DNA from 2 places in the Mesorhizobium sp. M6A.T.Ce.TU.002.03.1.1 genome. Region 1 is predicted to be linked to the other one. Evidence: riboswitches for the same ligand, from Rfam matches in the RefSeq annotation. Region 1 holds a riboswitch; the other holds the start of a gene.
The links. A riboswitch is a leader RNA that binds a small molecule or an ion and turns the genes downstream of it on or off. The one in region 1 is predicted to bind thiamine pyrophosphate.
Positions count from the first base shown of each region.

Region 2: linked by a shared signal. The riboswitch ahead of thiB (thiamine ABC transporter substrate binding subunit) and the one ahead of thiC (phosphomethylpyrimidine synthase ThiC) in region 1 are both predicted to bind thiamine pyrophosphate.

Region 1 is NZ_RZTI01000004.1:79,359-83,546, forward strand. It holds gene thiO (glycine oxidase ThiO) at 1-506, opposite strand, end outside; gene thiC (phosphomethylpyrimidine synthase ThiC) at 503-2,338, opposite strand; TPP riboswitch at 2,442-2,558, opposite strand; partial or broken gene EOC93_RS02635 (aspartate 1-decarboxylase) at 2,676-2,933, opposite strand; gene EOC93_RS02640 (hypothetical protein) at 3,547-3,810, opposite strand.
Region 2 is NZ_RZTI01000111.1:8,111-12,298, forward strand. It holds gene thiP (thiamine/thiamine pyrophosphate ABC transporter permease) at 1-1,392, opposite strand, end outside; gene thiB (thiamine ABC transporter substrate binding subunit) at 1,626-2,639, opposite strand; TPP riboswitch at 2,683-2,797, opposite strand; gene EOC93_RS25520 (thiamine diphosphokinase) at 2,900-3,544, shown strand; gene EOC93_RS25525 (ABC-F family ATP-binding cassette domain-containing protein) at 3,546-4,188, shown strand, end outside.

The DNA.
Region 1 (4,188 bases):
AAACCGGCACCAGCCGAAGCGTCGGCGCCGAAGTGGAACTCGACGCCCATCGCCGCCAGCCCATCATGAAGTGCTGCCATCGCCTGACGCGGGTCGAGATGGGCTTCGTCGGGGAAGAGCAGTCCGCGGCGGAAGCGGCCGGCGAGGTCGGGCTCGAGCAACACGATTTCATCCTCATCGACACGCCGATGACCCGAGGTGCGGCTGGCGAACCGGTCGAGTTCGCCCGCATCGCGCGGTGCGGCCACGAGCAGCGTGCCGGCCCGTGTGACCTGGCCTGGCGTCGCCGCATCCCACCAGTCGGCGGCATCGCGTCCGAGATCGAGCACCGGCTGCTCGGCGCTTTCGCACTCGCACCACGGCGCCAGCATGCCGCCGGCGAACCACGATGCATTGCCGCCGATGCCGTGCCGGATCTCGGCGACTGTGACCGTCGCGCCTCGGATGGCGAGTTCGAAGGCCGCGGCAAGGCCGGCAACGCCGGCCCCTTTGACCAGCACCCTCATGACGGTTCCGGCGCCTCTGGCATGAGCGGTACGCCGGCCTCGTCCGCTGGCATGTAGAGATCGCCACCTTCGCGATATTTTGCCGCCATGGCCGCCATGCCCTCTTTCTGGGCCTCGGCACGGATGTCGTGGGAGATGCGCATGGAGCAGAATTTCGGCCCGCACATCGAGCAGAAATGCGCCACTTTGTGCGCTTCCTTGGGCAAGGTCTGGTCGTGGAAGGAGCGTGCTGTTTCGGGGTCGAGCGACAGGTTGAACTGGTCCTCCCAGCGGAACTCGAAGCGCGCGCGGGAAAGGGCATTGTCCCTGACTTTCGCCGCCGGATGCCCCTTCGCCAGATCGGCCGCATGGGCGGCTATCTTGTAGGTGATGACGCCTACCTTGACGTCGTTGCGGTCGGGAAGGCCGAGATGCTCCTTCGGCGTGACGTAGCAAAGCATTGCGGTGCCGAACCAGCCTATCATGGCGGCGCCGATCCCTGAGGTGATGTGGTCATAGCCAGGCGCGATATCGGTCGTCAGCGGTCCAAGCGTATAGAACGGCGCCTCTCCGCAGACGGCGAGCTGCTTGTCCATGTTCTCCTTGATCTTGTGCATCGGCACGTGGCCCGGGCCTTCGATCATCACCTGGCAGTCCTTCGCCCAGGCGACCTGCGTCAGCTCGCCGAGCGTTTCCAATTCGGCGAATTGCGCTGCGTCATTGGCGTCGGCGATCGAGCCTGGACGAAGCCCGTCGCCGAGTGAAAAGGACACATCATAGGCGCGGCAGATGTCGCAGATTTCCGCGAAATGCTCGTAGAGGAAGCTCTCCCGGTGATGGTGCAGGCACCATTTGGCCATGATCGATCCGCCGCGCGAGACGATGCCCGTGACCCGGTCTACGGTCAGCGGGATGTAGTGCAGCCGCACGCCGGCGTGGATGGTGAAATAGTCGACACCCTGTTCGGCCTGCTCGATCAGCGTGTCGCGGTAGACCTCCCAAGTCAGGTCCTCGGCAATGCCGTTGACCTTTTCGAGAGCCTGGTAGAGCGGCACCGTGCCGATCGGCACCGGCGAATTGCGCACGATCCATTCGCGGATGTTGCGGATATTGCGGCCGGTCGACAGGTCCATCACCGTGTCGGCGCCCCAGCGGATCGCCCAGACCATTTTTTCGACCTCTTCGGCCATTGACGATGTGACAGCGGAGTTACCGATGTTGGCGTTGATCTTGACCAGGAAATTTCGCCCGATGATCATCGGTTCGCTCTCTGGATGATTGATGTTGGCGGGAATGATCGCCCGCCCGCGCGCCACCTCGTCGCGCACGAATTCCGGCGTGACGAAGTCCGGGATCGCCGCGCCGAAGCTCTCACCGTCGCGCTCAAGCTTGCCGCGCACGATCTCGCGTCCAAGGTTCTCGCGGATAGCCACGGACTCCATTTCAGGCGTAATGATGCCGGCGCGCGCATAGGCAAGCTGAGTCACCGCCTTGCCGGCCTTGGCCCTGAGAGGCCGGTTGCGAATGGGGAATTCCGGCGTCAGGCGCTCGCCCGTGACGAATCCATTGTCTTCCGGCCGGACATGGCGGCCGTCATAGGCCTCGACATCGCCGCGAGCCGTGATCCATTCGTGGCGAAGCCGGGCAAGGCCCCTTTCCATGCTGGTTTCGACAGTCGGGTCCGTATAGGGGCCGGACGGATCGTAGACGGTGACGGGTGGCTCGCCGGCAGTCGGATGAACAGAGATTTCGCGCATCGGCACCCTGATCTGGGGGTGGAGGAGGCCGGGCTTGTGGATTTTCCGCGAGGCGGGCAGTGGTCCCGTCGACACGGCGGGGGTGAGGGCATTCATCGTGAGGCTCCTTTGCTCATGCATTGGAGACCCAGTTCTGTGCCGGAAGGATGAAAAGACGCTTCTGTCGACCTGCCGAAACAGGACCTCGGGCATAAACTCCCGCAAAGCGCTTGCACCGTCCCTACGCCAGTATGAACTGGATCAGGTTCAACGGGTCACTGCGCCGCGAAAGCAAGCAGTATCTCAGCCCCTTGCCGGGACTCCCCTGGTGAATGCGTCAGGTTGGACGGGCCGACGCTATCTTGTCAAGCGCATTCGGGCGCCTTCGGCCGGTGGCGATGACCGGCGGCCTGTCAAAACCGGGCGGAGAGCTCGCGCATGCATCGGGGACAAGTCACGCCCCGGAGACCAGGGCTGGAATGGCCAAAGCCTCTTTCGCTTCGTGAAGGATGGAGAAACTGTATCGGCCATGTGCGTCGAGATCCACCGAGTAGCTCAGGCGGTCACGGATGTGGTTATCCTGGTCCAAGGTGACGATTCGCGGCTTCAGCGAGGTGATTTGCACCTCGTCCAGGTAGATGGAGTTGCAGATAATGATCTGGTCGTCGGGCTGGCAGGTGCGGGCGGCCGCTCGATTCAGGATGCAGCATCGGCGGCGTTCCCGATACCAATGATATCTTGCGGGCAACTTATGCAATCACCGGCTTCGTAAAACCCGACGGCGGCGGCCGTGTCCTGGCGCTGAGGATGTGCCGCTGTTCCAGCAGAGAAATCGCATGGGCCGCGGAGTTTTCGCTCTGCGTGGACGAGTTGACGCAATCGTTTAGCTTGCTTGCAGTTCGTACGACCGCCTTTGAAAGCAACTAAGCTATTGCATGCGGCGATCGATCGCTACATATCCGGCCGCCATTATCCGAGTATTGATCCGCCTGCTGTTGGCGTTGCCGTACATGGCAATCCCTGCGGGGTCGTCGGCGGCCGGATCGGCCGTGCCCTCCAGTCTGAATTCCCCTGCCGAAAACTTCCCTGGCTTGGCTATGCATGCGGTAGATGAGATCGCCGCCTACCGCGACCTGGTCGAGGAAGGCATCGACGCGAAGAATATCGCCGCCCAGTTCGGACAGTCTGGTTATCGCCATGCGTCAGCGGCTCAGACTTGCGGTCTCGAGAGCGGCCTTGCGGGTCACCTCCCTTATGATTCAGATGTTGGAAGACGGCTTCTCGTTACCAATAGAAATGGCGACTACGGAACGCGATCGCGGCCATCAGGAAACACCTGTCTTCGGCTCAACCTCGACATGGCGTCCGATCGACCGCAGATATACAGCTATCTCGTCCATGAGATGATCGCGTTCGCCGTAGATTTCAGCAATCCTACGCAGCTGTGGCTCGACGGCCCTCCGTTGCGCCGGCGTCAAATCAGCATCGCCAAAGACGTATCCCAAGTTGCCAATCGCGCAAATGTTGCAGCCGGCGTCCGCAACTGCTTGCACGAATGCGGGAATGTCTTTTTCTTGCATGGTCTTCATGTCGAATCTCTCGTGAATGGCGAGCTCGCGCCCCCATGCTGCCTTTTCAGCGTGTCCTCTGGGCGGCGCAAGCCTTGAGCGTGGTTGTGCCCGGGCAACCTCGACTATCCCGTCTGCCACGCTCTTTAGAGTCGGTGGGGTCTGGTGATCGCAGGCTGGGCCACTCAAAAGCCTGCAAGAAGAAAGTCATGGCGACCATTGCTCAAGATCGCAAGGGTGCGTGCAAGACCTTCCGTTGGCAGTCATGCACGCCCACTCAGAGAGAGTCCGGCCGCGGAAATTCTCCCTTATTCGTAAGAAAGCTCATTGAGCAACTGGGCATTGAGCAACTGGGTCTCACGTCGCGGGTCTCGTGTGCTTCACAGCCGAAAATAGGGT
Region 2 (4,188 bases), on a different contig from region 1:
CCGCAGCGACGGCCAGTCGATCAGCCGGAACCGGTTCCAGCCCGAAACGCCAAGCAGCAAACAGAGCCGTTCGTGGCGTTCGCTCGCCGCATCATAGCCGGGGCGAATAGCGCGGATGGCAAACGGCATCGCCATCACCGCGTTGACGGTGACGACCATGACAGGGGCGATGGCGAAGACGTCGCTGACGGTACGCAGGAGCAGAAACCAGCCGGCGCCGATGACGATGGGCGGAACGACGAGCACGAAGCCGGCGCCGGTATCGGTGGCATGCTCGAGCAGCGTCTTGGCGCCGACGCGACGCTTCAGGGCCAGTGCCCGTCGTGCCATGACGAGCGACAGCGACAGCGCCACCGAAAGCAGCGCCGCCAGCAAGGCGAGCACTGCGCTGGTCAGCGTCGCTTGCCGCACAGCGCTCTCGCCCGCCAGCCGGCCAAGATCGGCGCCAAGGCCTGACGCCACCGTGGCCGCCATCGGCCCGGCGACGAACAGCAATGCCAGAACGATCAATGCTGCGTTCAGCACGGTCTCGCCGACGCTTGCCGAAAGATACCGGCGCGGTGCCACCGACAGGTTGGCATCGCCGACGGTGTTGGCGCCGAGCCGCATCAAAACCAGCACCACGACGAAGGTCAGCGCGATCTGCAGCAGTGTCAGCGTCACCGCGCGGGCAGGATCGAAATCGAAACGCAGCGCCTGGTAGATAGCGACCTCCAGTGTCGTCGCGCGCGGCCCGCCGCCCAGCGTGAGCACGATGGTGAAGGATGTGATGCACAGCATGAAGACAAGCCCGGCGACGCCCGGCAGCGCCGCGCGCAGCGTCGGCCATTCGATCAGCCGGAAGGCCGGTCTGGCGCCCATGCCGAGCTGGCTCGCCAGCCGCCACTGGTCGGCCGGCACTGTCCCCAGCGCTTCAAGGAACAGCCGCGTTGCCAGCGGCAGGTTGAAGAAGACGTGGGCGACGAGGATGCCGGACAGGCCGTATATGCCTGGCCAACCCTGACCGCCAATCGCGCTGAGCAGGCCGGCGAAATAGCCGGCACGGCCATAGAGGGCCAGAATGCCGAGCGCGGCGACGATGGCCGGCAGCGCCAGCGGCACGGCGAAGAGCTGCAGGATGAAGCCACGGCCGAAGAAGCGCGGATGCCGCGACAGCGCCCGCGCAACGAACAGTGCCGGCACGACGGAAAGCAGTGTCGACAGAAGTGCCTGCCACAGCGTGAAACGGACAACGCGGAAGAGATAGGGATCGAAGGTCGACGCGGCGCCGGACGGGTCGCTCGTGCCCTCCACGACAAGACCGGCAAACGCCCCGCCAATCAAAAATGCTATTGCCGCCAGCGCGAGAATGCCGGCGTTGATGCGGGAGTCGGGTGATGGCGCGCGTTGCACGCTAGACCACCAGATTCGAGATTCTTAGCGAGGATTGCGTTCCTTCGCGCCCCCCTCTGTCCTGCCGGACATCTCCCCCACGAGGCGGGAGATTGGCAGGTTCAGCGCTCCGCTCATTCCGGCAATGTCGGAGATTGGCGAAAGCCGGCATGATGGCCGATCTCCCCCCTCGTGGGGGAGATGTCCGGCAGGACAGAGGGGGGCGCCGTAGAGTGATCATCGTCAATCAGAAGCTATTTGCTCATCACCGCCAGCCATTCGTCGACCCAGGCCTTGCGGTTGGCGGCGACCTCTTCGGGGCTGAACAGCAAGGCCTTGGTCGGCTTGACGAGCTTGTCGAAGGCTGGGTTGAGCGGCTTGTCGGTCTTGCCGGCAGGAAACATCCAGTTGGTCTCGGGGATGACATCCTGGAATTTCGGCCCGGTCATGAAGGCCAGGAACTTTTCCGCCAGCGGATTCTTCGCACCAGTCGTGGTGATGCCGGCAACCTCGATCTGCAGATACGCGCCCTCCTCGAAGGACGCCGCCTGATAGCGTTCGGTGTTTTCGGCGACCATGTGATAGGCCGGCGACGTGGTATAGGACAGCACCATCGGCGCCTCGCCCTTGGTGAACAGGCCATAGGCCTCGCTCCAGCCCGGCGTCACGGTGAGCACCTTTGCCCTGAGCTTGGCCCAGGCTTCCGGCGCCTTGTCGCCATAGACCGACCTCACCCACAACAGCAGGCCTAGACCGGGCGTCGAGGTGCGCGGATCCTGGATGACGATCTTCTCATCGGCACTGCCCTCGACCAATTCCTTCAGGCTTTTCGGCGGGGTCTTCAGCTTTTCGGTGTCGTAAACGACGGCAAAATAGCCATAGTCGAACGGCACAAAAATATCGTCGCTCCAGCCGCCCGGCACCTTGACGTCCGACACCGGGCCATGCGGCGAAAACAGGCCGGTGGCCTTGGCTTCCGCCGTCAGATTGGTGTCGAGGCCGAGCACGATGTCGGCCTTGGTCGCGGCCCCTTCCAGTCTGACACGGTTGAGCAGCGCGACGCCGTCGGCGACCGCAACGAAATCGAGAGTACAGCCGCATTCCGCCTCGAAGGCCTTCTTGACCGCGGGGCCTGGACCCCACTCGGCGGTGAAGCTCTCATAGGTATAGACGGTGAGTTTCTCTTGCGCGGATGCCTGCCCGATGCCGGCGAGAACGGACGCGGCAAGCAGCATTGCCGAAACAAGAGAGTATAAAAACGTGCGCATCGGCGCCTCATTCGTTCGCATTGAAAGGAATTGAGGCGTCGGGCTGTCCGAAACGTCTAATCCCTCCGCCGGTACAAACCGGATCAGGTTCAGCGGGTTGGCATGGTTGCCTCTCAGCTGGTCCGCGAAGATCGCGTCCAGCACCCCGTTAGAGCGTTTCGACACATAGGCCCGGCCGAAGTGCTGCGCAAGCTGAAGTTTGCAGGGTATCCGGAGCGCGGCCTTCCGTTTCGCAAGCAGGGCTGGTAAGGGCCACGCATATGAGCAAATTCACCATCCTGCTTGGCGGCGATCTTATCCGCACGCCGCTGCTCGACCGCCAGGTCGAAGGCTCCCGTGTCATCGCCGCCGACGCCGGCATCGGCCATGCCCGGACGCTGGGCCTGACGCCGGAACTCTGGGTCGGCGACTTCGATTCGGTGCCGGCGGATTTGCCGGATGATCTCGCCGCCGTGCCTCGCCAGGTGTTTCCGGCAGAAAAGGACAAGACCGACGGCGAACTGGCTATCGCCGCTGCGCTCGAACGCGGCGCGACCCGGCTCCTGCTCGCCGGCGCGTTCGGCGGCAAGCGCACCGACCACGCCTTCCTGCACCTCGCGCTCAGCATCCGGCTGGCCGAGGCAGGCATAGAGGTGCTTTTGACCAGCGGCGCACAGGAAGGCATCCCCTTGCTTCCCGGAAAGGCCGGCTTCGACTACGCCGACGGCACGCTATTTTCGATCCTCGGCTTCTCCGACCTTTTCGGCCTGACCGTCTCCGGCGCCAAATGGCCGCTGAACCATGTCGAGGTGGCGTTCGGCTCGTCGCTGACCATTTCCAACGAGGTCAAGGGCCGGCTCGAAATCGCCCTGGGCAGCGGCCGCGCGCTGTTGCTCGCCCATCCTTTCCCCCTACCTGAAAGCTGACATGGCGCCGCCACTTCTCAATCTCGACGGGATACAACTGACCTTCGGTGGCACGCCGCTGCTCGACGGGGCGGAACTGACAGCGTCGGCGGGCGACAAGATCGCTTTGGTCGGCCGCAATGGTTCGGGCAAGTCGACGCTGCTCAAGATCGCCGCGGGATTGATCGAGCCGCAGGACGGCGAGGTGTTCCGCCAGCCTTCGGCGACAGTGCGCTACCTGCCGCAAATGCCAGACATGGATGGTTTCGCCAGCGTCCGCGCCTATGTCGAGGCAGGGCTCGGGCCCGCGGACGATCCCTACCGCGCCACCTATCTGATGGAGCATCTCGGCCTGTCCGGCGAGGAACGGCCGAACGACCTGTCCGGCGGCGAGGCGCGCCGTGCTGCCCTCGCCCGTGTCATGGCGCCGGAGCCCGACATTCTCCTCCGCGATGAGCCGACCAACCATCTCGACCTGTCGGTCATCGAGTGGCTGGAGGAGGAGCTTGCCCGCACCTCTTCGGCGCTGATTGTCATCTCGCACGACCGCCGCTTTCTCGAGCGCGTATCGCGCGCCACCGTCTGGCTCGACCGCGGCCAGACCCGCCGCCTGGACAAGGGCTTTGGCCATTTCGAGGAATGGCGCGACACGGTGCTGGAAGAAG